3 regions of the Streptomyces sp. NPDC014861 genome follow, and region 3 is predicted to be linked to each of the others. Evidence: riboswitches for the same ligand, from Rfam matches in the RefSeq annotation. Region 3 holds a riboswitch; each other region holds the start of a gene.
The links. A riboswitch is a leader RNA that binds a small molecule or an ion and turns the genes downstream of it on or off. The one in region 3 is predicted to bind cyclic di-AMP.
Positions count from the first base shown of each region.

Region 1: another riboswitch for cyclic di-AMP. It lies ahead of ACF1BN_RS15680 (transglycosylase family protein); the one in region 3 lies ahead of ACF1BN_RS31295 (M23 family metallopeptidase).
Region 2: another riboswitch for cyclic di-AMP. It lies ahead of ACF1BN_RS01080 (peptidoglycan DD-metalloendopeptidase family protein); the one in region 3 lies ahead of ACF1BN_RS31295 (M23 family metallopeptidase).

Region 1 covers NZ_JBIBWV010000006.1:289,578-292,839, forward strand. Annotated here, with positions in the region: gene ACF1BN_RS15675 (transglycosylase family protein) at 59-1,165, shown strand; cyclic di-AMP (ydaO/yuaA leader) riboswitch at 1,430-1,606, shown strand; gene ACF1BN_RS15680 (transglycosylase family protein) at 1,611-2,342, shown strand; gene eno (phosphopyruvate hydratase) at 2,632-3,262, shown strand, end outside.
Region 2 covers NZ_JBIBWV010000001.1:273,703-276,964, reverse strand. Annotated here, with positions in the region: gene ACF1BN_RS01095 (helix-turn-helix domain-containing protein) at 1-408, shown strand, start outside; gene ACF1BN_RS01090 (DUF6126 family protein) at 429-593, shown strand; gene ACF1BN_RS01085 (tyrosine-protein phosphatase) at 618-1,439, opposite strand; cyclic di-AMP (ydaO/yuaA leader) riboswitch at 1,801-1,991, shown strand; gene ACF1BN_RS01080 (peptidoglycan DD-metalloendopeptidase family protein) at 1,996-2,952, shown strand; gene ACF1BN_RS01075 (SGNH/GDSL hydrolase family protein) at 3,114-3,262, shown strand, end outside.
Region 3 covers NZ_JBIBWV010000024.1:22,068-25,329, forward strand. Annotated here, with positions in the region: gene ACF1BN_RS31295 (M23 family metallopeptidase) at 1-1,184, opposite strand, end outside; cyclic di-AMP (ydaO/yuaA leader) riboswitch at 1,196-1,347, opposite strand; gene ACF1BN_RS31300 (PP2C family protein-serine/threonine phosphatase) at 1,575-2,819, opposite strand; gene ACF1BN_RS31305 (MerR family transcriptional regulator) at 3,145-3,262, opposite strand, start outside.

The DNA of each region.
Region 1 (3,262 bases), on a different contig from region 3:
CGGAAACGGACGACACCGTCGACCCCGTCAGGCTCCCGCGATCGTCGTCACCGCAGGAGTGACCGGATCCGCCATGGCGCTGCCGCTGCTCGCCGCCGGCTCCGCCTCCGCCGCCGACGCGGCCACCTGGGACCGGGTCGCCGCCTGCGAGTCCGCCGGCCAGTGGAGCGCCAACTTCGGCAACGGCCTGTACGGCGGCCTCCAGATGACGCAGGAGGCGTGGGAGCGGCACGGCGGACTCGCCTACGCCCCCAGCCCCGACCTCGCCAGCCGCGCGCAGCAGATCACCGTGGCCGACAAGGCGCTCTCCTCCGGCAGCACCGACTGGGCCACCTGCGCCCCCATCGCCGGGCTGACCGACGACGGCAGGGCGACCGGCGTGCAGCCGGGCCCGGCCGTTCCGCAGGAGGACGAGGGCGGCCTGGCCCCCGAGTCGAACTGGACCGGCGGCACGGACACGGCCGCGAGCGCCGACGCGCAGAAGAAGGCGGAGCGGCCCGCCGCGCCCGAGAGGGCCGCGACGGCCACCGAGCGGGCCGAGCGGGCGGAGCGGGCCACCGAGGCGGCGGACACCGCCACCGCCCCGGCCGCGCCCGCGAAGCCCACGGCCCCGACGACGCCCGCCGCGCCCACCACGCCGGCCCCCGAGGGGACCGCCACCCCGCCGCCGTCGACGACCGCCCCGGACGCCTCCACGGGCACCCCGGACGCGTCCACGGGTGCCCCCGGCACCACCGCGCCCGGGACGCCGGTCACGCCCCCGGACGGCTCGGAGACCCCCGGGACCCCGGTCGCCCCCGAGGGGTCCACCACCCCGTCGACCCCCGGTGCGGAGGGGGCTGACGAGTCGTCGGCCACGCCCGGGACGGGCAAGCACCGGGGCGAGGCCGCTCCGGAGGAAACCGGCAAGACGGACACTTCGCAGGAATCCGGTCGTCATGCCGCAGCTGAGGACAAGGTCACCTCAATCCCCGTCAATTCGGACGCAAGTGACGCCTACACCGTGCGGCCGGGTGACAGCCTGTCGGAGATTGCGCAGGAGAACGATCTCGCCGGCGGCTGGGACGCCCTCTATGACGCCAACCGTCATACGGTCGGCACCGATCCGGATCTCATCCTCCCTGGTCAGAGCCTTGAGCTGACGAATCCCTCGTCGGAGAAGTGACGCCGTTTCGGGACTTTATGTCCGCTTTTGGGAAAGTGAGACATGGGTCTCTTCGCCCCAACTGGCGTGTCACGTCCGCAAACTTTGCTTCCGTCAGCTCTCACCTGGGCAAACGAGGTCTGACGGAGTGCAAGTAAGGGCGATTTGTCCGTCGTAAGGCCCTTTGAACTTCGAGCAGGTGTATGTCTACGGTCATCACCGCTCGCCACCGCGGGCCCCGTCGACCGAAACGCCGAGTCCTGCCGTCGGCCGCCGGGAATTGTCGTCGCGAAAGCGCCGCAGGCAGGAGTGGGGGACCCAAGGTTCGTGCCGGTCCCGGCCGTCGACCACGACGGCCGATCGACCGGCTAGGGGTGAAGCCGCGCGCTAGGACGCGTGGCCGGGCGAACTCTTCAAGCCCGAACCCGACAGCTCACCTCACAGGCGTCGGTGAAGAGGAAACTCCATGCTGTTCTCCGGCACGGGCAAGCGCCGTCGTCCCTCCAAGGCCACTCGCGTCGTCGCCCTCGTCGGCGTCACCGGTGCGGCCGTCGCCGCCCCGCTGATGGCCGCCGGCACCGCCTCGGCCGCCACCGCCTCCGAGTGGGACCGCGTCGCCCAGTGCGAGTCCGGTGGCAACTGGTCCATCAACACCGGCAACGGCTACTACGGCGGCCTCCAGTTCTCGGCCTCCACCTGGGCCGCGTACGGCGGCACCGCCTACGCCTCCACCGCGAACCAGGCCAGCAAGTCGCAGCAGATCGCCGTCGCCGAGAAGGTCCTCGCGGGCCAGGGCAAGGGCGCGTGGCCGAGCTGCGGCGTGGGCCTCTCCTCCGCCTCCTACGACGGCGGCTCCGCCGAGGCGGCTCCGCAGCAGCAGAGCGCCCCGAAGCAGAGCACCCAGCAGAGCGCCCCGAAGCGCTCCGCCGAGCAGCCGGCCAACCGCAGCGAGCAGCGCCAGGCCCCGAAGGCCCAGCCCGCGCCGCAGGCCGCCGCCAAGAAGACCGTCACCACCCCGACCGGCAAGAAGGTCAAGAAGGGCGACGGCGAGTACAAGGTCGTGGCCGGCGACACCCTCAGCAAGATCGCCGACGCCCGTGGCGTCGACGGCGGCTGGGCCGAGCTCTTCGAGCTCAACAAGGACGTCGTCGAGGACGCCGACCTGATCTACCCGGGCCAGCAGCTCCACCTGAAGTGAGGCCCGCGGCACCGGTGAGTCCGGCGGCTTCCCGGTGCCCGACGACCCTCCCGCGGTGACCACCCCGGTCCCGAGCCCCCTTTCCCGGTGGCTCGGGACCGGGGTTCTGCCGTTACTGTCCAGTAGATCCCGGGTCTTTCGTCCCCCGATGCGTGCTCTTGGGCCCTTTTTCGTCCCAGGGGACGGGCGGTCGGCGGGCTGGAGCGCCGGAGCCGGTTAGGCTCTTGTCGCAAGGCGAACGAGACCTTGCGACCCATGCGTCACATCTAGCGTCACATCCCAGAAGGAGATGCTCGTGCCGTCCATCGACGTCGTCGTAGCCCGGGAAATCCTGGACTCCCGAGGCAACCCCACGGTCGAGGTCGAGGTCGGCCTCGACGACGGCAGCACCGGCCGTGCTGCCGTGCCGTCCGGTGCCTCCACCGGTGCGTTCGAGGCCCTGGAGCTTCGCGACGGTGACCAGAACCGCTACCTCGGCAAGGGTGTCGAGAAGGCCGTCCTCGCCGTCATCGAGCAGATCGGCCCGGAGCTCGTCGGCTACGACGCCACCGAGCAGCGCCTGATCGACCAGGCCATGTTCGACCTGGACGCCACCCCGGACAAGTCCTCGCTCGGCGCCAACGCCATCCTCGGCGTCTCCCTCGCCGTCGCGCACGCCGCCTCCGAGGCCAGCGACCTCCCCCTCTTCCGCTACCTCGGCGGCCCGAACGCGCACCTGCTGCCCGTTCCGATGATGAACATCCTCAACGGTGGGTCGCACGCCGACTCCAACGTCGACATCCAGGAGTTCATGATCGCCCCGATCGGCGCGGAGTCCTTCTCCGAGGCCCTGCGCTGGGGCACCGAGGTCTACCACACCCTCAAGTCCGTCCTGAAGACCAAGGGCCTCTCCACCGGCCTCGGCGACGAGGGCGGCTTCG
Region 2 (3,262 bases), on a different contig from region 3:
ACGGTCGCCGAGCTGCTGGGGGAGACCCCGCCCGAGCGCGACCCGGTGATCCGGGCCGGGCGCTCCGAGCCCGTCGAGGCCGACGGCTGGGTCTACCGGCAGGCCGGTGGCGCGGGCCGGGCCATGCAGTGCCTGCGCGTCCACGTGCCCTACGCCACCCGGGCCGACATCGTGCGCGTCCACCCGGGCGAGGAGTGGCTGCACGTCCTCGAGGGGCGGGTGCGGCTCGCGCTCGGCGAGACCGTGCACCTGCTCGATCCCGGGGACAGCGCCCACTTCGACTCGCTCACCCCGCACCGGATCGGCGCGGCCGGCCGCGCCGGTGCCGAGGTGCTGTTCGTCCATACGCTGTTGCAGAGCCCCGCCGCCGAGCTGTGTCTGGGCGGCGGCGCCCCGCATCCCCGCTGAGTTCTGAAGGGTTGACCGACATGTCCGACAAGTCAGTGAATTCCGCCCCGGTCACCGGCGAGGAGCGCGGTGAGGGCAAGTTCCCCAAGGGGCTGGTGCTCCGCCTCTTCGCGTACCTGATCGCCGGTCACCTCTTCGCCGGCTTCCTCTACCTGCTCTTCATGCTCGGCGGGCAGAACCAGTAGCCGGATCCCGGGACGGCGGCCTCCTCACGCCTCCGTGAGGAACCGCTCCCGCAGCCGCTCGCGGGTCTCGGGCGCCAGCTTGAGGCCGTCCGCGAGATAGGCGTCCACCGAGCCCCAGGTCGCGTCGATCGTCTCGAACGCGGCCCGGAGGTACTCCACCCGCGCGTCGAAGAGCGGGCTCAGCAGCTCCATCACCTCGGGCGCCATCGCGTCCCGGGCGGTGGAGCTGCGGCGCACCTTGTAGCGGCGGTGCGGGGCGTCGGACTTCACGTAGTCGGCCTCGATCGCCTCGCGCTCCACGCCCAGCGCGAGCAGGGTGATGGCGATCGAGAGCCCGGCGCGGTCCTTGCCGGCCGCGCAGTGCATCAGGGCCGGGACGGAGTCCTCGGCGAGGGCGTGCAGGACCCGGCTGTGCTCGACGGTCCGCTCCACGATCATCCGGCGGTACGAGACCGTCATCCGCTCCGCCGCCTTGCCGTCGCCCAGCAGGCCCCGCAGCGTGTCGAGGTCGCCCTCGCGCACCATCCGCCAGAACTCCTTGCCGTCGGCCGGGTCGCTCAGCGGTATGTTCACGTTCCGTACGCCCGGCAGCTCGACGTCCGGCCCCTCCACCTTCGCGTCGGCCGCGTTGCGGAAGTCGAAGATCGTGTGCAGGCCGAGGCCGTCGAGGAAGGCCGCGTCGGACTCGGTGGCGTCGGCGAGGTGGCCGCTGCGGAAGAGGGTGCCGGGGCGGACCGCGCGCCCGTCCGTCGTCGGCAGGCCGCCCACGTCCCGGAAGTTGCGGACCTCCACGAGCTCGGGCTCGCCGGGTTCGAGGGGCTGGACCTGCGGCAACTGCTGCGTCACGGATGCTCCTGGGGGTGAGGTGTTCACGGGACCGGACGAGATCGGTTCCCCCCGCAATCATCCCGGGGCGCGGGTCGCGGCGCACCCCCCTGGTCGGTAATGGGCGATCTGTCCGTATTGAAATGCCTTGGGGTAACGCGCCCTGGTTGAGGGTGAGATGGAATTCCGCGCGTGAGCAGCGTCATAAAGGTGACGGATCGTGGCCGACGCCCCGCTCCAATCACCCGCCCTGAAAAGGGATTCGAGGGACCGTCATCGACGGAGGGTGACCGGAATTCCGGGCCCGAAGATCGCCCCGGAATGCCTGTCGAATACGGCGGCTTGTTCGCGCCGACCCCGCTCGTCTAGCGTCGCCGTCAATCCGGTCGGACCGCCGAATCCTGCCACCGTCCGGAATTCGACCCCTTCCATCGCGTGGCAGGAGCGGGGGACCCAAGGAAGTACGCCGGTCCCGCGACGCAGGACGGCTCGGGGTGAAGTCGCGTGACACACGCGGCCGGACATCTCCAGTCCGAACCCGACAGCTCACCTCGCAGGCGCCGGAGAGGAATTCGCCATGCCCGTGAACGGTAAGCACCGCCGCCAGAAGTCCACCTTCCTGACCCGTGGCCTCGTGGCCGCCGGCACCGGCGGCGCCGTCGTCGCCCTGCCGCTCATCGGCGCCACCGGAGCCCACGCCGCCGAGCAGGCCGCCCCGGCCGCCGTCTCCGCCGGCGTCGTGAGCGCCGCCGCCCACGTCCAGGCCGCCCCCGCCGCCAAGGCCGCCGCGCCGAAGGCGTACTCCGTCGTCGCCGGCGACTACCTGTCCAAGATCGCCGCCGAGCAGAACGTCGCCGGCGGCTGGCAGAAGCTCTACTCCGACAACCGCCAGGTCGTCGGCGAGGACCCCTCGCTCATCCTCCCGGGCATGAAGCTCACCCTCGGCGCCAAGAACACCGCGAAGGCCGCCGCCCCGAAGCCCGCCGCCAAGGCCGCCCCGAAGGCCGCCGAGGCCGCTCCGAAGGCCGAGCGCAAGGCCGCCCCGAAGGCCGCCGCCGGCGAGCAGACCCGCGCCTCGCGCTCCGCCGAGCGCGCCGCGGCCCCGGCCGCCGCCGCCCCGGCCGCCTCCTCCGGCTGGGTCGCCCCGGTCGCCGGCGGCGTCTCCACCCCGTACCGCGCCTCCGGCTCCATGTGGTCCTCCGGCTACCACACCGGCGCCGACTTCATCGCCTCCTCCGGCACCACCGTCCGCGCCGTCGGCGCCGGCACGGTCGTCTCCGCCGGCTGGAGCGGGGCCTACGGCAACGAGGTCGTCATCCAGCACGCCGACGGCAACTACTCGCAGTACGCCCACCTCTCCTCCCTCTCCGTCTCCTCCGGCCAGTCGGTGACCGGCGGCCAGCAGATCGGCCTCTCCGGCTCCACCGGCAACTCCACCGGCCCGCACCTGCACTTCGAGATCCGCACCTCGCCCAGCTACGGCGCGGACATCGACCCGCTGGCCTACCTGCGCCAGCACGGCGTGTCGATCTGACCCGTCCGGCTCCACGGCCGCACGAAGGCCCGGCACCCCTCGGTGCCGGGCCTTCGCCCTATTCCGGCTTGGCAAATTCTTTATCGGTGGCATATATCACCCGCCGTCAACCCCTCCTTACGGTCGCGTAGGTCACATCCGAAACGGAAGGATGTGCTGCCGTGGCAGACGATTCGAGAGAAACAGACAAGAACGCGTTCGGGTCATTCGGGTCGTACGCGGCGATCGGTGACAGCTTCACGGAGGGCGTCGGCGACCCCGGACCCGCCGGCACCTACGTCGGCTGGGCCGACCGCTTCGCGGTGCTCCT
Region 3 (3,262 bases):
TCGGCCGGGTCGATGCCCGAGCCGTCCGGGGTGTGGACCTCCAGGTGGAGGTGGGGTCCGGTGACGTTGCCGGTGGCGCCGACGCGGCCGATGGTCTCGCCGGTGGTGACGGTCTGGCCGGCGGCGACGGTCATGGAGGAGAGGTGGCAGTACCAGATCTCGGTGCCGTCCTCCAGCTGGAGGACGATCCGGTAGCCGTACGAGCCGGACCAGCCGGCCGAGGTGATGGTGCCGCCGTGCACCGCCTTGAGCGGGGTGCCGGTGGGAGCGGCGAAGTCGAGGCCCGTGTGGTAGCCGGAGGACCACATCGAACCGGACTGCATGTAGGTGGAGGTCAGCGTGTACGAGGAGAGCGGCATCGAGTAGCTGGCGGCCAGCTTGGCGAGCCGCTCGGCCTCCGCCTTCTCCGCGGCGATCCGCTCGGCCTCGGCCTTCTCCTTCGCGATCCGCTCCGCCTCCGCCTCGGCCTCCGCCTTGGCCTTCGCGGCGGCCTCGGCCTTCGCGGCGGCGTCCGCCTTGGCCTTGGCGTCCGCCGCGGCCTTCTCCGCGGCGGCCTTCTCGGCGGCCAGCTTCTCGGCGTCGGCGGCGGCCTGCTGCTGCTGTTCGGCCTGCTGGAGGATGCGGGCGCGCAGGGCCTCGCCCGCGTCGGCGGCGGAGGCGGTGCGCTCCGCGGCCTCGGTGCCGGCGGCGGTGTCGGCCGGGGCGGTGTACGTGATCGAGGTGAGCGGCTTCGCGGCCGCGCCGCCCGCGGCGACCGCCACGGTGTCCTCGATCGGGGCGGGGGCGGGCTCGTCCTCGCCGCCGGACAGCAGGGCGCCGACGCCGGGCAGGTCGTGGGCGTCCGGCAGGCCGAGGTCGGGGAGGTCCGGCAGGGAGATCGCGACCGGGGGCTTCTCCTGCGCGGTGGCGAGGCCGCCCGCGCCGACGGCGGCGATGACGCCGACGCCGAGGACGGTGGAGGAGCGGGCGAAGTTGGAGCGCTGCTTCACGACCCGGTGCCGGCCGCCGCTGCGGCTCTCGGCGCGCAGGGAGCCCTCGGTCGGGTTCCACTCCCCGGGTGCGGGGGTGAAGGAGGCTGGGTCGTACGCGCCCGGCGCGGAGCCGGCCGGGTCGTCCGCTCCGACGGCACCCGGGCCGCCGAAGGGCTCGAAGGGGGCTCCGGGTACGGGGGTGTTGGACGCCACGGAGGCGCGCTCCTTTCCTTCCTTCTCGCCTACCGGGTTAGCTGACGGGTTCGGAGCAGGAAGGTCTCCTACGGGCGTTTTCGCACAGGGGGCGTGCGAGGGGCCCGATTCACCCCAAGGGATGGTTCCCCGGTTCCCTTTCGGGATTCGGCGTGTGCGCACGGAGCCGTCTCTTGCGACGGCTGGGACGACCGCGCTGCGTTATCGAACGTTAATAGACACGGTGGTCCGATTCCAAGCCGCTGCTCTTGATCATTCATTGAATTGGCAGGGATTCGCCCGAGTTGACCCCCGTTCAGTGAGGCCCGGCCAAACCTGCGAGATCTGACGTTATGTCAATTGTTATCTCTGTGGCACCTCGCGAGCACGGACGGTGACAGCGCCCCTCCGTCAGCGCGCGGGACCGGGCGGGACCACCGGCATCGTCCGCCGCCGCTCGGGCGCCCCCGCCGCCGGACGGCTCACCGCCAGCAGCGCCATGTCGTCCGTCGACCCGCCGCCGGTGTGCCGCCGCACGTCGTCCACGAGCGCGTCCAGCAGTTCCTCGGGCCCGGGGAAGACCGCACCCCGGAGCCGGGCCGCCGGATCGTAGAAGACGCCGTACGCGTCCCGCGCCTCCGACAGCCCGTCCGTGTGGAAGAGCAGCGTCGCGCCCGGCGGATACGGCCGCTCGTCGGCCCGGTCGGCCCAGACCGCCAACTCCCCCATTCCCAGGGGCAGCGCCGCCTCGGCCGGCTCGACCGCCTCCAGGCGCCCGTCCCCGTACAGCAGCAGCGGCGGCGGATGGCCGCGGTTCACGAGGCGCACGCTCCCTCCCTCGCGCGGGATCTCCGCGAGCACCGCCGTCGTGAACCCCTCGAAGGCGTCGAGGCCTTCACGCCGGCTCCCCTCCCGCGTCAGCGCCCGTTCGAGCCGCTGCGCCACCCCTTCGAGCGTCGCCTCCTGCTCGGCCGCCTCCCGGAAGGCGCCGATGACGACGGCCACCGCCTCCACCGCGTCCATCCCCTTGCCCCGCACGTCCCCGACCACGAGCCGCACCCCGTGCGGGGTGTCCTGCACGGCGAACAGGTCGCCGCCGATGAACGCGTCCGCCTGCGCCGCCTCGTAGCGTGCCGCGCACTGGAGCCCCGCCATCCGTTCCGCCGGCATGGGCAGCACCGCCCGCTGCGCCGCCTCCGCGATCACCCGCGCCGACGCCAGCCGCTCCCCGCTGCGCCGCACGACCAGATTGATCAGCAGCGCCAGCGCGGAGACCGTCACCACGGTGAGGGTCTCGGTGAGCGAGGGCACGTCGGAGAGCGTGTCGTTGTACGCGTGCAGCCCGACCGAGGCCAGGACGGCCGCGATCCCGGTCAGCAGGGTCGTGAGCCGGGAGAAGAACGGGGCGGCGACCAGCGGGGCGGCGGAGAAGAGCGGCGCCGCCGTGTACGCCGCCGGGGTGGCCACGTCGAAGAACACCCCGCCGACGATGATCAGCGGCGGCAGCGCCCGCAGGAACCTCCGGGTGGCCCCGAAGGGCGCGGCCGGGGGCTGCGGCCCGCCGCCGTACGGCGTCCGGGGAGCGGCGGGCCGGACGGGGCGGCGGGGCTCCCCGCCCCGCCGCCCGCGGCCCGCCGCTCCCCGAGGGTGTGTCACCGCGTACTCCTGCCCGGTCGCCGGCCCGCCGCCGGGCCCGGCGCCGCGCACCCTCCCAGGGTCCCCGCGCCGCGCCCGGGCGGCGACCGGCGGAGGGCCGACCGGGCGTACGGCTCCGGGCGCCGCCCGTCCGCGTACCCGGCCGTCCTCCCGCACCGGTGCACGGCCCCCCGCCCCGGCCCCGTACCCGGCCGCCCTCCTCTCCCCGACCCGCGGCGGCCCCCGCCGGTCGCCACCGGCCCCCACCGGTCGCCGCCCGGGTCCGCGCGGCGGAGTGCGAGCCACGGCGGTGCCGTGGCTCGCGGGCGTCTCCGGGTTCCGGCGGTCAGAGGTTCCGCTCGGCCCAGAGGATCAGGGCATCGCGCACCAGGACCGCGGTGCCCTCGCCGTGCCGGTCGTAGTTCTTGGTGAACCTGGGGTCGTCCACGTACATCCGGCCGAGC